One region of the Tardiphaga sp. GW822-FHT04G09 genome, then DNA from elsewhere that is predicted to be linked to it. Evidence: predicted binding sites of a transcription regulator. Region 1 holds the regulator's gene; each other region holds the start of a gene.
The links. Region 1 encodes LexA, which represses DNA repair genes until DNA is damaged. Its sites were predicted from a motif close to TGTTCNNNNTGTGTTCNG; they were not measured.

Region 1 (4,607 bases):
CCGCGCAGATTTTTGGCGCGGAGAAGACCTATTTCGTGCTCAACGGCACCTCGACCTCCAACAAGGTCGCGCTGTCGGCTTTGGTAACCGATGGCGATCTGGTGCTGTTCGATCGCAACAACCACAAGGCGGCCTTGCACGGCGCGTTGATGATTTCGGGCGGTGTGCCGATCTATGTGCCGACGTCGCGCAATCCATGGGGCCTGATCGGCCCGATGGACTGGGACGCCACCGATGAGGCCGCGCTGCGCGAGCGCATCCGCACCAATCCGCTCGTCACCGATCCCGAGGCGTGGAAACGCCCGCGCCCTTTCCGTGTCGCGGTCGTGGAACAGTGCACCTATGACGGCACCATCTACAGCGCCGAGATGATCATCGCGCGCATCGGCCATCTCTGCGATTACATCCTGTTCGACGAAGCCTGGGCCGGCTTCATGAAATTCCACCCGCTCTATGCTGGCCGCTTCGCCATGGGGCTCAAGGAGCTCGGCCCCGATTCGCCAGGCATCATTGCCACGCAGTCGACCCACAAGCAGCTCGCCAGCTTTTCGCAGGCGTCGCAGATCCACATGAAGGATCGGCATATCCGCGGGCAGAAGCGCCGCGTCGAGCATCGGCGCTTCAACGAAAGCTTCATGCAGCACGCCTCGACCTCACCATTCTATCCGCTGTTCGCATCATTGGATGTCGGCGCGCAGATGATGAAGGGCCGCTCCGGCGAAGTGTTGTGGGACGACACGATCCGCCTTGGCATCGAACTGCGCAAGAAGATGCGCGCGGTGCGCCGCGAGTTCGAGGAGAAGGAAACCCGCGCCGAGCGCCGCTGGTTTTTCGAACCCTTCGTGCCCGAGCGCGTCGCCATTCCCGACGCAGCCAGCGAAGGCGCTGTTCACAATGTGCCCTGGGAAAGCATCGGCACCGACCAGCTGGCCACCAATCCGTCCTACTGGCAGCTCGCACCTGACGCCGCCTGGCATGGCTTCCCCGGCATGGTCGCTGGTTTCGCCATGACCGATCCGAACAAGCTGACGGTGCTGACGCCGGGCTTCGATCGCACCACCGGCGCCTATGCCGATCACGGTATCCCTGCTCCGGTGGTCGCTCAGTTCCTGCGCGAGAACCGTATCGTCCCCGAGAAGAACGACCTCAACTCGCTGCTCTTCCTGCTGACACCCGGTGTGGAAGCCAGCAAGGCCGGCACGCTGATATCGGGCCTTGTCGCCTTCAAGAAATTTCATGACGACAACGCGCTGCTTGAAGACGTCATCCCGGAATTCGCCCGGCGCAGGCCCGCGCGTTATGCGGGCATACGTCTACGGGATCTGTGCGGCGACATGCACCGGTTCTTCCGCGAGGCCAATGTGAGCGAACTCCAGACCAAGCAATTCTCCGCTGACCATCTGCCGGAGATCGCCATGTCACCTCACGATGCCGCGCGCTGTCTGGTACGCAACGACGTCGATTACCTCCCGATCGACGAAATATTCGGGCGCGTCGCGACGACGCCATTCGTTGTCTATCCGCCCGGCATCGCGACGATCGTCCCCGGCGAACGGCTCACCGACCGCTCAAAGCCGATGATCGACTATCTCCGGATGTTCGAGACCTGCTTCAACACCTTCCCGGGCTTCGACGTCGAAATTCAGGGCATCTACCGCAAGGTCGACGCCAATGGCCGGATCCGGCTTTACACTTACGTGGTCTCCGAATAGGGAGCACGTAAGGAGCCTGATTTGCCAACGGAACTCGAACAGCCGGTCGTCATTCGACCATCACGCGACACCGACGTCGATGCCATGCTGGCGATCTATCGCCGGCACATCCGGCAAGGCGTCGAGGAAGGCGTCAGCGACTCCGACACGCCGCAGCCCGACGATCTCAGGGACCGGCGCAAGAACCTGCGCAGCAAACGGTTCCCGCATCTCGTCGCCACGCAAGGCGGCGAGGTCGTGGGCTACGCCTATGTGGTGCTGTTCCGCAAACGACCGGCCTATCGCTACACGGTCAAGCATTCGATCTATATCCACCACGGACACGTCGGCCAGGGCATCGGCCGACTGTTGATGCGCGAACTCATCGACGTCTGCGCGGCGGCCGGCTTCCGGCAGATCATCGGCTATATCGATGCCGACAACACGGCCTCGCTAGGCCTTCATGAGAGCTTCGGCTTTGCCCGCGTGGGCCTGCTACCCGGTGTCGCCTATCGCTCCGGCCGCTGGGCCGACACGATTATGGTTCAGCGCTCGCTGGCCACCGGCTCCACGACTCCGCCGCCGCCCGTCGGGCGCGTGACGTCCGCATAGCGCAAGCTACGGCAGGAGGTTTTCGGTATCCGGCAAGAGATCGACGACCGGCCAGGAACAGCCCTCAGCCGCGCTCAACGCGCTTTCCGTTGACGGCAAATTAAGCATTGCGGAACACATATGGAACATATAGTGTTCGTTCATGATTTGTTTCGAGATTCTGTGGCTTTGAGTAGTTTGAGAGTGCCCGAACTCGCGCAACCGATCTTCGAATGATCGCCTCTGGATGGAGGCTCACCGTTCGAAGGCCCTTTGAAACGCACGCGGCGGCCGACACCGTCAACTGAGGATGGCTTCAGATGCTCACGCGCAAACAATACGAACTCCTGCGATTCATCGATCAACGGCTGAAGGAAGCCGGCGTCCCGCCCTCCTTCGACGAAATGAAGGATGCGCTCGACCTGCGCTCCAAGTCCGGCATTCACCGTCTGATCACGGCGCTGGAAGAACGCGGCTTCATCCGCCGGCTGCCGAACCGCGCCCGCGCCATCGAAGTCATCAAGTTGCCAGAGCTCGGCGCGCCGGTTACTGGCGGTACCGGCCGCCGCGGCTTCACACCCAGTGTCATCGAAGGCACGCTCGGCAGGGTGCGTCCGGCCGCCAGCATCGGTAGCGGCGATGATGATAACGGTCGGACTGTCGCCATCCCGGTGATGGGCCGGATCGCGGCAGGTACGCCGATCGAGGCCCTGCAGACCCGCAGTCACACCATCAGCATGCCCGCGGACATGCTTGGCTCCGGCGAACATTACGCGCTCGAAGTGCGCGGCGATTCCATGCAGGACGCCGGCATTCTGGACGGCGATACCGTGCTGATCCAGCGCAACGAGAGCGCCGACACCGGCGACATCGTGGTGGCCCTGATTGACGACGAGGAAGCCACGCTGAAGCGCTTCCGTCGCCGCGGCGCGTCGATCGCGCTGGAGCCGGCCAACGACGCCTATGAAGTCCGCATCCTGCCACCCAACCGGGTCCGCATTCAGGGCAAGCTGATCGGCCTGTACCGGCGCTACTGAGGATGTCGCATCGGCGGGCTACTGATCTTCGGGTTGAAGATCAGTTTCCGCCGGCGTCGCATCGAGCGGCCGGCTTTGCCGCGGACGCCCCGTCTGTGGCGTGTCGGGTGATGGCTCATCGGGAATGGCACGCGACCACGGGCGATCCAGGCCGCGCGGCCGCACAGCGTCGATAGCAAAGCCGTTCGCCGTTCGCTGCACACTCATCGCACCATTTCGTTGCAGGCGATCCTGATCGATCACCAACGCACGGCAATCCTTTGGCGGTTGTTTCGTCGTGATGATGAGCGCCGCTTTCTCGCAGTCATCTGTGAATGCCCCCGGCTGCAGCACCAGTGCCACCAAAGCACCATCAGCGAGCGGCGTGATGCATCCGTCGCGGTCGCAGGACACGCCATGGCTGAGAGAGCCATCCGTCGGCAGACGCGCATCTGCATCGCCGGCGAGCCACTCTTTCAGCAGAAACGTATCCTTGGCGCTGCGCATCACGCGCAGAAGCCCGTCCCTGCCCCGTACCGCGACGCTGTGACCGTCACCCGAGATCAGCACATCCGGCTGCTTGACTAGCAACGCCCAGACAATCGAGAGCGCCAGCACGCCAGCCCCCACGAAGCGCAACGGCGTGCGCAGCAGTCCGAGGACGATGATGCCGATACTGGCTAATATCAGTGGTCCGGTCCCGAAGGCCGGCATCCGGCCGATGGCCCCGGGCAACGCGGCGACCCATTGCGCGACCACGATCATCCACTGGATGCCGAGATCCATCATCCCCCAGAACACGCCGTCAAAGCCGAACGGCATGGCCACGAGCCCGAGAATGCCGGCAGGCATCACAAGCGCGGAGACCACCGGCATCGCCAGCAGATTGGCGAGGACGCCGTAAGGCGTGACGCGATGAAAGTGAAACGCGGCATAGGGCGTCGTGGCGAGGCCTGCCACCAGCGAGGCCAGCACGAGCATTGCAATCTCGCGTCCACCCCATAGCGCCACGCGCGCTGTCGCGGAATGATCGGGCGAGGCAAACAGCGCGGGCATGCCAATCTGCACCAATGCGACCAGCCCCAGCGTCGCGGCGAATGACATCTGGAAACTCGGATGAATCAACGCTTCGGGCGCCACGATCAGTACGATCATCGCGGCTACCGCCAGCGTGCGGAACGTCACCGCGCGGCGATCGACCATGACGGCGATCAGCACCACGGCCGTCATGAAGAACGAACGTTGCGTCGCGACCTCGCCGCCGGACAGCAGCAGATAGAACAGCGCTGCGAACAGCGCCGCCGCTGCC
Region 2 (4,607 bases), on a different contig from region 1:
CGGGTGCCCCATTGCGAGTCGTAATCGCGGCCACCGCGCATTTCGCGGATCAGCGTGAAAACATGCCGATAGCGGTCCGGATAATTCGCGATCAGCCACTCGCGAAACAGGTCGCGCACTTCCATCGGCAGCCGCAGCAACACGTAGCTGGCTTCCTTGACGCCGGCATGAGCGGCGGCATCGAGGATGCGCTCGATTTCGCTGTCATTCAGTGCGGGGATCACCGGCGCCACCATCACCGTGGTCGGAATACCAGCCTCGGATAGCTGCCGCAAAGCTTCCAGCCGCTTCGACGGCGTCGACGCGCGCGGCTCCATGGTGCGCGCGAGCTTCGGATCGAGCGACGTCACCGACAGCGCCACCTTGACCAGATTCCGTTTCGCCATCCGCGCCAGAATATCGATATCGCGCGTCACCAAAGCCGACTTGGTGACGATGCCGACGGGATGACCGGCCTTCTCCAGCACTTCGAGAATGCCGCGCATCACCTGACGCTCGCGCTCGATCGGCTGATACGGATCGGTATTGGTGCCGATCGCAATCATCTTCGGCTCGTATTCGGCGGCGGCCAGCTCCTTCTCGAGCAGCGCCGGCGCATCGGGCTTCACGAACAGCTTCGACTCGAAATCCAGCCCCGGCGAGAGCCCGAGATAGGCGTGGGTCGGCCGGGCGAAACAATAGACGCAGCCATGCTCGCAGCCGCGATAAGGATTGATCGAACGGTCGAAGCCGATATCCGGCGATTCGTTACGTGTGATGACCTTGCGCGCCGTGTCAGTGGCAACCACGGTCTTGAATGGCGGAAGCTCGTCTAGGCTCTGCCAGCCATCGTCGAAGGCGACCCGGGCCTCGGCCTCGTAACGCCCGCTGTCGTTGGACTGGGCGCCGCGCCCCCGTCGCCGCTGCTTGTCGATCGCCACCGCGATCTCCGGAAAAGGGGAAAGCGCACCCGCCGGTTTATCGGAGGGCGCCGGGACCGGCGGGTGCTTGAGGGCAGCGATCTGGCGACTCATGAAGCCACGATAGCGCAGACATAGAACAAATCAAGAACATAAATGGGGATGGCGCACAGGGCAGGCACTGTGCATTCTCCGACCGCCCTTTGGACGACCGCGCGGGCTTGCCCCAAATTGCCGCGGCTGACAGTGCTGCGTAGAGTATGACGAAATGATAACGCAGTTGGGTGCTTGTTAGAGGTATCAACCCGAAATCCATGCTGAGCGTGATTATCCCCACCGAAGGCATCGAACAGCCCGCTGTTGCGACACTGGCAGCGCTGGTGCCGGGCGCGGCTGCCGGCGTGATCCGCGAAGTGCTGCTGGTCGATCGTGCCGGCACCGATGTCATCGAACGCGTCGCCGATGTCGCTGGCTGCGGCTTCCTGACCTCGCAGGGCTCGCGCGCTGCGGCGATGGCCGCCGGCGCCAAGCAGGCGCGTTCGCCGTGGCTGATGTTCCTGCTTGCGGGTGCCGTGCTCGATGCCGGCTGGATCGAGGAGACCCAGCAATTCATCCAGCGCGTCTCGACCAGCAATCGCCCCCGAGCGGGCATTTTCCGCTATGCGCGCTCACCCTATGATGAGTCCGGATTTGGCGATGGCCTGAAACATATGATCCGCGTGATCACTGGCCCCAAGGCCGATCAGGGACTCTTGATCGCACGCGACCATTACGACCGGCTTGGCGGCTACGCCCCCGATGCCCGGCGCTCCGAGGCCCGGCTGCTGCGTCAACTCGGGCGGTCGTCACGCACCCTGCTGCGCAGTCGGATCATCGTCGCCTGACCATGCCAGCGGTGTTACGCGATCTCCAGCCCGGCGATATCGACTGGGTCATCCGCAGCCACGGCGAACTCTATGCGAGTGAATACGGATTCGACGCGTCCTTCAAAGCGCTGGTGGCAGACATCGCCGCAGAATTCGTCGCATCATGCGATCCTGCGTGGGAGCGATGCTGGATCGCCGAGATGGATGGCGCGCCCGTCGGCTCGCTGTTTCTCGTGAAGGCATCCGACGACATCGCCAAGTTTCGGCTCCTGCTGATCGATCCCAAGGCGCGTGGACAAAAGCTCGGCCAGCACATGGTGACGGAAGCCATCGCCTTTGCGCGGCAATGCGGTTATCGCAGGATCACCCTGTGGACCCAGAGCAATCTCGGCGCGGCGCGAAAAATCTATCAGGATGCCGGCTTCGCATTGGTCGCCACCGAGCCGCATCGCAGTTTCGGGCAGGATCTGATCGGCGAGACCTGGGACCTCGACTTGCAGGATGGGTAGAGCGCGGCGCATCGCGCCGAAGCAAAGCCATCAATCAAGCGCCGGAGGCGATGGGTTTCGCGAAGACGCTCTACCCATCCTACAGATCAGGCCGACGCGCCCTTCGCTTTCGGGCGTCGCAGATGCTCGTCCAGCCGCGGCATGATCTCGACGAAATTGCACGGCCGCGTGCGGTAATCCAGTTGCGCCGCGAGAATGCCGTCCCAGCCGTCGCGGCAGGCGCCGGGCGAGCCCGGCAGGCAGAAGATAAATGTCGCGCCGGCAGTACCGGCGGTCGCGCGGCTCTGGATCGTCGAGGTGCCGATCTTGGCGTGGCTCAACATGTGAAACGCAATCGAGAAGCCATCCATGCGCTTCTCGAACAGAGGCTCGATGGCTTCCGGCGTGACGTCGCGGCCGGTGAATCCCGTGCCGCCGGTCGTGATGATGGCGTCTATGCCGGGATCGGCAATCCATGCGCGCACGATCGTCCGGATCGCCTCGACATCGTCCGTGACGATCTCGCGCTTCGCCAGCGTGTGCCCGGCCGATGTCAGCCGATCGGCCAACGTCGCGCCGGACTTGTCGTCCTCGAGCGAGCGGGTATCGGAGACGGTCAGTACCGCAATGTTGAGCGGCACGAAGGCCTTGGTCGCATCAGGCTCCATCGTCGCTACAGCCGATCTGTTGCAAATGTATTGCAGGCCTGCACGGTGCCCTGCTGATAGCCGGTCATGAACCAGCGCTTGCGCTGTTCGGCAGAGCCGTGCGTGAACGAGTCCGGCACGACGCGGCCCTGTGCCTGACGTTGCAGCGTGTCGTCGCCGATGGCGGACGCGGTCTGCAGCGCGGCATCGATGTCGCCGGCTTCGAGGAAACCGGGGCGCTTCTTCGATTCGCGATTGACCCAGACACCGGAGAGGCAATCAGCCTGCAATTCGACGCGGACCTGCAGCAGATTGGCTTCCGCCTTGCTGCCCGCCTGCTGCTGCAGCCGTGTCACACGCGGAATGATGCCGAGCAGGTTCTGGATGTGATGGCCCGCTTCATGCGCAATGATATAGGCCGCCGTAAATTTGCAGGCATTGCCCGAACAACCACGGAAGCGCGTTTCGACCTGACGGAAGAAACTGGTGTCGAGGAAGATCTGCTTGTCCGGCGGACAATAGAACGGCCCCATCGCCGACTGCGCCATACCGCAGCGGCCGCCATTGGTCGCGTTGCGAAACAGCACGATGCGTGGCCCTGTATATTTCTGTCCGCTCTCCTTGAAGATTTCATCCCAGCGATCGTCGATCTCGCCGAGCACGCCGGAGATCATGCTGCCCATCTCGTCGGTGGGTGCACCTGATTTCGTCGGGGTCGAGCGTCGGTCGGTCTGATAGGTCGGCGCCTGCTGTCCGCCGGTGAGAATCTCTGCGCCGCCGATCAGGATGCGCGGATCGATGCCGAACGCCCAGCCGACCAGGCCGAGTACAATCACCGTGCCGATGCCGAGGCCACCGCCCCCACCGGGAATGCCGAAACCGCCACCCCCGCCGCCATATCCGCCACCGCTATCGTCACGACGGTCGTCGATATTGTCGCTGCGACGGAAGTCATCGTAACGCATGGGGCAATTCCTTCATTTCAAGTCGCAGCTTTTGGACGGGTTTGGCGCGATCCGCCGACCATAACGCAATCGCAGCGCAAAATTTCCATTCCATTAAGCATTAACCTGCCCGGCAAAACTTGCCTAGTTCGATCTCGTTACCAATTAAGTCGATTTTTACTTTGCGCCGTCAATGTCTGCCTGTCGGTTGTTTAGTCCCGCGTCGCCGACAGCGTCGCCTGAGTCAGAGTAATTGAGTCATGGTTGTTTCGCGTCGCGGGGCGTCTGCAAGGGCGCCCCGCTCTCACTTCGAAACCTCTCCGAGCAGCAGCATCGTCATCGGTGATTGCGTCGCAGAGATGTCAAAACTCCCGGCAGGGTCGGTCGATCTGGTGTTCGCAGATCCGCCGTACAATCTGCAGCTGAAGGGCGATCTCAAACGCCCTGACGAATCCCATGTCGATGCGGTGAATAATGACTGGGACAAGTTCTCGTCATTCGCCGCCTATGACGACTTCACGCGCGCGTGGCTCCTGGCCGCACGCCGCATCATGAAGCCGTCGGCGACATTGTGGGTCATCGGCTCCTACCACAATATTTTCCGCGTCGGCGCGATCATGCAGGACCTCGGCTTCTGGGTCCTCAACGATATCGTGTGGCGCAAATCCAACCCTATGCCGAATTTCCGTGGCCGTCGTTTCACCAATGCGCATGAGACCATGATCTGGGCTGCGCGCGATGAAAACGCCAAGGGCTACACGTT
Region 3 (4,607 bases), on a different contig from region 1:
ATGCGGGAATTCGTAATCTGAAAGATCAGGTTGCGTGCGCTGCCGCGCTCAGATGCTTGGCGACGATGCGCAGGTCATCGACGAAATGCGCATATTCGCGGGCTCTGGCATCCTCGTCCGGTAGTCGTAGCAGATAGGATGGATGCACGGTCACGAGAACCTGTGTGCCGTCGTCAGCCTCGATAATCCGGCCGCGCGTCTTGCCGATCGGCGTGATCTTGCCGAGCACACTTTGTGCGGCTGTCGCGCCCATCGCGACGACGAGCTCGGGTTTCACGGACGCTTTTTCGCGCTCATACCAGGGACGGCACGCCTTGATTTCCGGCGTTGCCGGCTTCTGGTGCAGACGGAATTTTCCACGCGGAACGAACTTGAAATGCTTCACGGCATTCGTGACATAGACCCTGTCTCTGACAATGCCGGCTTCCTTCAGGGCCTTGTCAAGCATCTGTCCGGCAGGTCCGACAAACGGCTTGCCGGCAAGGTCTTCCTTGTCGCCGGGCTGTTCACCGACCATCATTACAGAAGCATGCTGCGGACCTTCGCCGAACACGGTCTGTGTCGCGTCTTTCCACAAATGGCAGGCACGGCAATCGGCCGCTTTCTCGCGTAGCGCGGCAAGACTTTCCGTCCCGGTATCGACCGTTTTGGTCGCATGCGACTTGGCCATGGTCTCCTCCCGACGTTGCGGCTTCTTGGGCGCGCCGGCTTCTGCCGCGATCATGTCTCGTGTGATGCGTCCAGCTTCTGCGATCAGCGGCTTGATCAGTGCGGCTTCGGGCAGGTTGCGCCAGTATTTCTTCGGCATCTCGTTCTGCATTGCCTTGGTCTTCAACCGCGCCGGATTGAAAATGTTGGCGTAATAGGTCAGCCACACCTCTTCGAGCCGATCTTTCGTCGGCGCATCCGACTTGTTGACGCCGGGCGTGATGGAAATCGCGTGGCCATCCCAATGCGCGCAGAGATCCGGCGTCAGGATCGACCACGCCATGTCGGCGAAGCGCCGCGCGAAGAAGGGGGCCGCGAATTCGACGATGTGATGTTCTGGTTCGAACCAGGCGACGAAATGCGAATTCGGCTCACGGCCGATTTCGCGAAACCGTACGAAAGCATGCATCTTGTGCTCGTCGCGCCGGACAGCCTTGGCCATGGCCTGAAGTTTGGTGATGTCGGAGTCGATGGCGACGTGGATCAGATCGGGATTGTCGCGCAGCCGCCGCAGCAAACGATAGAGCAGGGCGAAGCGTTCGGGATCACGATGCAGAATGGCGGTCTCGGCGAGTTCGACGAATTTGGCCGGAACGTTGAACGTGCCTTTTGCAGCGTCGGATAGCGACGTTGCCGGCGAGGCGGAGAACAATTCAGGCTCGGCGCCTGCAACCGTCCATGTCACGTCAGTGGGAGCAATGTCGTTGAGCACCAGTTTGCGTGCCGCCTTGCGCCAGCCTTCAAAGTCGGTGTCGCTCTCCAGCAAGATGGTGTGCATCAGGTCTCCTGAAATGAAATTCTAGAATCCAAATCCCAATTGGGTTGCTTTCGGTTTGAACCGCTCCGCCAGCTTCGCGCCGTCCAGAAAATTCACGGCCGGGCGGTGATCCGGAAGAACGATGAAAGGCAGTGCCTTGTTCCGCGGAATATGCAGCCGGGCGAGGTCGCCGACGCGGATCGACGAGATGCGGCGCGTTTCGATGATCCGTTGCACGGCCCTGGCGCCGAAACCGGGCACGCGCAAAAGGTCTTCACGGCTGGCGCGGTTGACGTCGAGCGGGAAGCGGTCGCGGTGTCGGAGCGCCCAGGCGAGCTTCGGATCCATGTCCAGTGACAGCATGCCGTCATTGTCATCGACGATTTCGTCGACGTCGAAGCCGTAAAAGCGCATCAGCCAGTCGGCCTGATACAGCCGATGCTCGCGGATCAGCGGCGGCGCGCGTAGCGGCAGCGAACGGCTGGCATCGGGGATCGGGCTGAAAGCGGAGTAATAGACGCGCTTGAGATTGTAGGATCCGTAGAGATTGGCCGAGGTTCGGATGATGGTTGAATCATTGGCGCTGTCGGCGCCGACGATCATCTGCGTGCTCTGGCCGGCCGGTGCAAAACGAGGCCCGACTTTGCCGCGTGGCGTCGGCTTGCGTTCTTCGCGGGCTTCATCGAGCTTCAACCGCAATCGACCCATGGTGCGACGAATGGCGCGGACGTCTTTCTCCGGCGCCAGCTTTGCCAGGCTGTCTTCCTCGGGCACCTCGATATTGATGGAGAGGCGGTCGGCATATTTGCCGGCCTCGGTAATTAGTACATCGTCGGCTTCCGGAATGGTCTTGAGATGGATATAGCCGCGGAAGTGATGTTCCTCGCGCAGTTTCCGCGCGACGGCGACGACCTGTTCCATCGTGTAATCGGGGCTGCGGATGATGCCCGACGAGAGAAACAGTCCCTCGATGTAATTGCGCTTGTAGAAATCCAGCGTCAGTTGCACCACTTCGTCCACGGTGAAGCGGGCGCGCGTCACATTGCTGGAGGCCCGGTTGACGCAATAAAGGCAATCGTAATTGCAGGCATTGGTGAGCAGGATCTTCAGCAGCGAGATGCAGCGGCCGTCCGGAGCATAGGAATGACAGATCCCCATTCCTGCATCGGTCGAGCCGATGCCTTTACCGTCGCGGGAGTCCCGTTTCTCGGTACCGCTGGACGCACAGGACGCGTCGTACTTCGCGGCATCCGCCAGGATCTCCAGCTTGCGCTTCACGTCCATGTTCAAAAATCCCTTTGATTTCAAATGCTAAAAAAGTGGCTGATGATCCCGATTGACTCGGCTTGCCATGTTGGCTTTACACTGGAACATATCATGAACAGGGGGGCCGGCAATGGGTTCACTAAAAACCCGCCACGGCAAAACAATTTCGAGGAGCGGCGCATGACCGGCGCACGCATGACCATGCTCGCGCAATTGCGCGGCAGCATCGAACGCATCGAGACCCACAGCGATACCTACGGGCCGGATCGGGTATCGCTCGGTCATGCCGAGGCGGACGCGGCGCTGCAAGGCGGGCTCGCACGTGGCACGATGCATGAGGTGTTCGCCGAAGGCCGTCACAGCGCCGCGGCCACGGGCTTTGTCGCCGGCCTTGCGCATCGTGTCTCGGCAAAGCGGCCGCTGCTGTGGATCCGGCAGGATTTCTCCGAACGCGAATGTGGCGCGTTGGCCATGAGCGGCTGGCGTGAGCTTGGCCTCGATCCGCGACTGCTGGTCACCGTGCGTGCGCCCGATGTCGAGACGGCGCTGCGGACGACAGCCGATGCGCTGGCCTGCGACGCGCTGGGCAGCGTCGTGCTGGAGACCTGGGGCGACAGCAAGCAGTTCGATCTGGTCGCCAGCCGCAAGCTGACGCTGGCGGCGCGTGGCTCGGGCGTCACCTGTCTCTTGCTGCGGACCGCAGGTGTTCCGGCGCCGAGTACGGCGGAAACCCGCTGGCTCATCCGCTCCGCGCATTCGCCGCCGGTCAGGCCCTGGGAAGCATGGGGCGCGCCAATGCTCGACGTGCAACTGGTTCGCAACCGCCATGGCCCGAACGGCCAATGGATCATGGAATGGAAATGTGATGAATGCGTATTCCGTGACATCTCGGCGTATCCTCAGCCTGTGGCTGCCACGCCTGCCGACCGATCGCATCAAGCGGCAGCGTATCCGCAACGGAGAACAGGATAGTCCGCAGCCCTGCATCGTCGTCGCCAAGCAAAATAATGCGTTGCAGATTTCCACGCTGAATGATGCCGCGGCGAAGCTCGGCCTCGAACCCGGCCTGCCGCTTGCCAATGCCCGCGCGGTCTGTCCGGACATCCAGGTGTTTGACGCCGACCCCGTCGCCGATACCCAGACGCTGACCGACATCGCCGACTGGTGCGATCGTTTCACGCCCCTGGTCGCGCTGGATCTGCCGCATGGTCTGTTTCTCGACATCACCGGCTGCGCCCATCTGTTCGGCGACGAGGCGGCGCTGATGAAGCAGCTCTGCGTGACGCTGTCGCGGCAGGGGTTTATCGTCAGCGCAGCGATTGCGGGGACATCCACATGCGCACGCACGCTCAGTCGCTATGCGCATGGCCGGATCGTTGCTGCGGGCGAGGAGGCCAAAGCGGTGACGCCGCTGCCGCTGTTCACGCTCGGCGTCGATGAGGCGATCATCCGCGGATTGCGCCGCGCCGGCTTGAAGACCATCGGCGATGTCGCCTCGCGCTCGCGCCCCGAAATCACCGCACGTTTCGGCGCGGAATTCACGACGCTGCTGGAACAGGCGCTGGGGCACAGCGATGCGCCGATTTCGCCGCGCAAGCCGCTGCCGGATTACATCGTCGAGCAACGCTTTGCCGAACCGATCGCCACCGATGGCGTGATTACGCTGACACTGGCCAAGCTGGCACGCACGCTGATCGATGCGATGGACAGGCAGGGCAAGGGCGCGCGGCGGCTGGAAGCGGCGTTCTTCCGCACCGATGGCGCGGTGCGGGCCATCACGGTGGAAACCGGGCAGGCCGTCTCCAAAGGCGAAGTGATCGACCGGCTGTTCCGCGAACGACTGGACGCGATTGCCGATCCGCTCGATCCCGGTTTC
Region 4 (4,607 bases), on a different contig from region 1:
AAAGCGCCGGAAATAGACCTTGATCCGGAAAACGCCCTTCGCCACAGATCAGTACTCCGGCTTGGTCACATCAAGGCTCGCGCCTGCACGCAAATACAGGCCGCGATCAGGCGATCGCGGATATCGGAGACAATGCGGGTATGTTGTTGCCAAGTGCTTGCCCTCGCCGCAGTTTTGAACTTGCCGGCGCAGACATGGTTGATGAAGCGTTAATCTGCGGCCTAGAGGCTGGTCGCTGCCATCCGTGCCGGGCTGCGACTGTGGGCGTTGACGATCAGCGCTGCCGCATCGCGCGCCGTGAAGCTGTGTGACTTCACGAAGATCCGGTAGTCGGCGTCCCCCTGTTCCGACAAATAGATGACGGGCTCCGAACGCGCGGATGTGTTGGCAATGCCGATGAAGCGCGTAGCGGCCGTGACGGAACAGGCGTCGGGTTCCGCTGCGTTGACATCATCGAGCACGACGAAGTCGGCGGTCTCGGCGCTGTCGACGATCTGCACACGGACGGTCGCCTGCAGGGGATCGCTGGTGAAGCTGACATGCGATTGCGCCTGCCAGGGCATGGTGGCGATCTGGATGGTGGTTTCACTGGTGGAGATGCAAGGACGTGTACCGGTCACGAAATCGCCGCGGGTGAGAAAAGCCGCTACAGCCAAGGGAATCGTCGAGGCTAAAATCTTGAAACGCAACATGACACGGTACTCGCCCTGGCCCCGTAACGCGGGGTTATGGTGAGCAGAGCGTAAACAAAACTCGTTACTATCGCGTTGACGTCCACATCCGGCGGGATGACGTGGAGACGTCACGCCGCGCGGCGCACATCCTCAGCCAGCGCGCGGTAAGACAATGCCTCGGCCAGATGCAGCCGACCGATTTTTTCTGCGCCGTCGAGATCCGCCAGCGTCCGCGCTACGCGCAGCACGCGATGATAGCCGCGCGCGGTTAGCCGCATCGTTTCGGCGGCATCGCGCAACAATGTCAGTCCTTGGGCATCCGGCTGCGCGACCGTTTCCAGCACAGAGGCGGGCGCGGAAGCATTGGTGTGGGTGCCCGGCAATCCCGCAGCAGCATAGCGCACGGTCTGCAGATCGCGCGCGGCGGCGACACGCGCCGCGACTTCAGCGGAACCTTCCGACGGCGGCGGCAGAATGAGATCCGACGCGGTGACGGCCGGCACTTCGATGCGCAGATCGATGCGGTCCATCAGGGGGCCGGAGATGCGCGCCTGATAATCGGAGGTGCAGCGATCGATGTGGCCGCGCTTGCAGGAGAAGCCCGGTTCGAACGCGTGACCGCAGCGGCACGGATTCATCGCAGCAACCAGCATGAAACGCGCCGGATAAGTGACGCGGTGATTGGCACGTGACACCGCGACTTCGCCATTCTCCAGCGGCGCGCGCAGCGAATCGAGCACGCGCGGATCGAACTCCGGCAGTTCATCGAGAAACAGAACGCCCTGATGCGCCAGTGAAATCTCACCTGGTCGCGCGCGCAGGCCGCCGCCTGTGAGCGCCGCCATGCTGGCGGAATGATGCGGCGCGCGGAATGGCCGGCGTGCGGTGAGCGCTCCGTCCTTGATTTCGCCGGCCACCGAAGCGATCATCGAGACTTCGAGGAGTTCCGCCGGTGATAGCGGCGGCAGAATCGATGGCAGCCGTGCCGCCAGCATGGATTTGCCCGATCCCGGACTTCCGGCCATCAGCAGGTGATGCCCGCCGGCGGCAGCGATCTCCAGCGCGCGCTTGGCACTTTCCTGTCCCTTGATGTCGCGCAGATCCAGCATGGATTCCTCGCGCGCGTGAATCTTCGGTTGGGGCCGCGACAGAACCTGTGTGCCCTTGAAGTGATTGGCGATCTGGATCAGCGAGGTTGCCGCGATGATCTGGATGTCCGGGCTGGCCCAGGCGGCCTCCGCGCCGCAGGCAGCCGGACAGATGAGGCCTTCATCGCGTGCATTGGCGCCGATGGCAGCGGGCAGCACACCGGCCACAGGCGCGAGCGAGCCATCGAGGCCGAGTTCGCCGAGCACGGTGAAACCACTCAGGGCATCCGCCGGAATCGCGCCGATCGCCGCCATCAGTCCGAGCGCAATCGGCAGATCGTAATGGCTGCCTTCCTTCGGCAAATCGGCGGGCGCGAGATTGACGATGATCCGCCGTGCCGGCAGAGCAAGACCCGAGGCGACCAGCGCGGCACGGACCCGTTCGCGCGCTTCGGACACCGCCTTGTCAGGCAGGCCGACGATCAGGAAATTCGGCAGACCGGGCACGACCTGAACCTGCACGTCGACCGCGCGGGCCTCGATCCCCTCAAAGGCTACGGTGGAAACACGTTGAACCATGCCGCCCTCATTCGGGATGAGAACTTAACTTAAGGTTGTCTCAATTTCAAGAACAATCAGTGAACGAATGGTAGCAATAAAGTATGCTGATTTTGGCTGAAGTCGGCCACTGGCGTAGGAAATCTTAAACACGTCATGCAAAACATCCTATCAAGAGCTCCGAGACGAAGACCGGGTGCCCGCAGAATGTCAGATCGCTTGTCGAAGCCGCCAGACGCTCCGGATGACGCCGACCTGATCGCTGCGCTGAGGGCGCAGATCGAAGCCCAACAAGTCATTATCGACGAGCAAGCTGCTTCGCTGGCGCATAGCCGGAAAATCTTCGATCGCTCCTCGGCCGCCGCGCGAATCGGCGTCTGGGAATGTGACCTTTCCGATGAATCGCTGGTCTGGACTGATGTGGTTTATGACATCTTCGATCTGCCGCGGGGCTCGACGCCGCTTCGCGGAGAGACACTCGCTTGCTATCCTGAAGAATCCGTCAGGGAACTGACGAAGCGGCGCACCAAGGCCATCGAGGATCGCACAGGCTTCAGCCTCGATGCGGAAATCATCAGCTTCAAGGGCAACCGGCGCTGGATTAGGATCACGGCTACCGTCGAGTCCGTCGACGGCGTTGCCGTCCGCATCTTCGGCATGAAGCAGGATATCACGGAAGAGAAGATTCTGGCTGACCGTAACCGCTATCTCGCCGAATTCGATACGCTGACCGGGCTCGCCAATCGCAGCCAGTTTCAAACCAGGCTGTCGCTGTTCGATGCAGCATCGGCCAGCAAGGCAAAACCGTTCGGCGCGCTGTTGCTGATCGATCTGGACGAATTCAAGCCGGTCAATGACTGCTTCGGCCACGCAGCCGGCGACACCTGTCTCACTGTCGTGGCAAATCGTATCCGCAACATTTGCGCGGGCGCGGAACTGGTCGCGCGCCTCGGCGGCGATGAATTCGCGGTTCTGCTGGGGCCCCACGCACAATTCGAGGAAGCCTCCGAGACGGCGCGCGCCATCGTCGCGCAGTTGGGCCTGCCGATCGATCATCGCGGACAGCAACTGCGGGTCGGCGCATCGGTTGGCATCGCTTTGGCGGACAATTGCACGTCATCGCAACTGGCGGCCATGGCCGACTCGGCGCTCTATGCGGCGAAGGATGCCGGCCGCGGGACGTTCCGGATCTACAAGCGCGGTGCAGAGCGACGCGCACGGGACACGTCATCGGCTGCGTAACGATAGGGTCGGTGTGGAATTCCTGCGGCGGCAAGTGTCTCAAGTTCGCCGCAGGAAAGTCGAAAGATGTCCGCTAGAGATTCATCACCATCGGCTCGGCGATGTAGCGGAAGCCGTCGCCTGATTTCACCACATGGCCATAGCCCGGCCACGCGAAGTGATAGGACATCACAGCGGTCTTGTTGGCTGCGAGCATGTCGAGCATCTTCACCCGCGTTGCCGCTGCCATCTTCGGATCGGAGTCATAGGCGAACTCCATCCGTGGCTTCTCCAGTAGCAACACCTGATGATGGGTAAGATCGCCGAGGAATGCGAAGGACTTTCCGTCCGATTGGATCATGAACATGTGGTGGCCGAACGTATGACCGGGCGCATGCATGGCAGTGACGCCCGGCAGGAACTCCTGGCCGTCCTTGTAGAACACCAGGCGGTCGCGCACCGGCAGCAGGTTCTTGCGCGCATGGACGATGAAGTCCTTGAGCGGCGAACCGAGTTTGCCTTCGTCGGTCCAGAACTTGAAGTCTTCCTCGCTGAGATAGACCTGCGCGTTCGGAAATAGCGGCTTGTCGTTGGCATCGACGATCCCGCCGATATGATCGATATGGGCGTGTGAACACACCACGGCATCGATATCGCCGGGCTTGATGCCCGCTTCGGCCATGCTTTTCTGCAGGCGGCCTGTGGTGTTGCCGAACAATTGCGACGTGCCCATGCCGGTATCGAACAGGATGAGTTTGTCACCCATGTTGACGATCGGGGCGTTCTGTTCGAGCACGACGTTGCCGCTGCTGAGGAAATTATCCGTCAGCATTTTCTGCACGTCCTCCTTGGGTACGCCGACGAACGTGCCGGAGGGATCGCCGAGCGGCAAAGGTCCGTCGGAGACAACGGTGACTTCGGCGCTGCCCAGCATGAAACGATGGAAGTAGGGTGCCTGCGTGCCGAGCTTTGGCGCCTTGGCCGATGCGCTGCCGATCAGGCCGGGAGCGAGGAGATTTGCGCCCAGACCTGCGCCGAGTGCGAGCAGGGACCTTCGCGAAACTTC

Region 2: a site for LexA is predicted at 1,035-1,052, ahead of AC1RLZ_RS05525 (PA0069 family radical SAM protein). Genes of this name have one in related genera too.
Region 3: a site for LexA is predicted at 2,832-2,849, ahead of AC1RLZ_RS17430 (ImuA family protein). Genes of this name have one in related genera too.
Region 4: a site for LexA is predicted at 2,390-2,407, ahead of AC1RLZ_RS16190 (YifB family Mg chelatase-like AAA ATPase). Genes of this name have one in related genera too.

Annotation. Positions count from the first base shown of each region.
Region 1 is NZ_JBXAMO010000007.1:7,500-12,106, reverse strand. Features, by position in the region: gene AC1RLZ_RS14425 (Orn/Lys/Arg family decarboxylase) at 1-1,712, shown strand, start outside; gene AC1RLZ_RS14420 (GNAT family N-acetyltransferase) at 1,734-2,303, shown strand; gene lexA (transcriptional repressor LexA) at 2,603-3,319, shown strand; gene AC1RLZ_RS14410 (ComEC/Rec2 family competence protein) at 3,338-4,607, opposite strand, start outside.
Region 2 is NZ_JBXAMO010000002.1:376,296-380,902, reverse strand. Features, by position in the region: gene AC1RLZ_RS05525 (PA0069 family radical SAM protein) at 1-1,013, opposite strand, end outside; gene AC1RLZ_RS05520 (glycosyltransferase family protein) at 1,214-1,783, shown strand; partial or broken gene AC1RLZ_RS05515 (GNAT family N-acetyltransferase) at 1,789-2,274, shown strand; gene moaB (molybdenum cofactor biosynthesis protein B) at 2,361-2,921, opposite strand; gene ypfJ (KPN_02809 family neutral zinc metallopeptidase) at 2,927-3,865, opposite strand; gene AC1RLZ_RS05500 (site-specific DNA-methyltransferase) at 4,105-4,607, shown strand, end outside.
Region 3 is NZ_JBXAMO010000009.1:130,830-135,436, forward strand. Features, by position in the region: gene cnbZ (2-amino-5-chloromuconate deaminase CnbZ) at 1-21, shown strand, start outside; gene AC1RLZ_RS17420 (UdgX family uracil-DNA binding protein) at 26-1,486, opposite strand; gene AC1RLZ_RS17425 (putative DNA modification/repair radical SAM protein) at 1,508-2,749, opposite strand; gene AC1RLZ_RS17430 (ImuA family protein) at 2,912-3,703, shown strand; gene AC1RLZ_RS17435 (Y-family DNA polymerase) at 3,597-4,607, shown strand, end outside.
Region 4 is NZ_JBXAMO010000008.1:108,064-112,670, forward strand. Features, by position in the region: gene AC1RLZ_RS16180 (ATP-binding protein) at 1-45, opposite strand, end outside; gene AC1RLZ_RS16185 (hypothetical protein) at 222-692, opposite strand; gene AC1RLZ_RS16190 (YifB family Mg chelatase-like AAA ATPase) at 803-2,341, opposite strand; gene AC1RLZ_RS16195 (diguanylate cyclase domain-containing protein) at 2,528-3,562, shown strand; gene AC1RLZ_RS16200 (MBL fold metallo-hydrolase) at 3,636-4,607, opposite strand, start outside.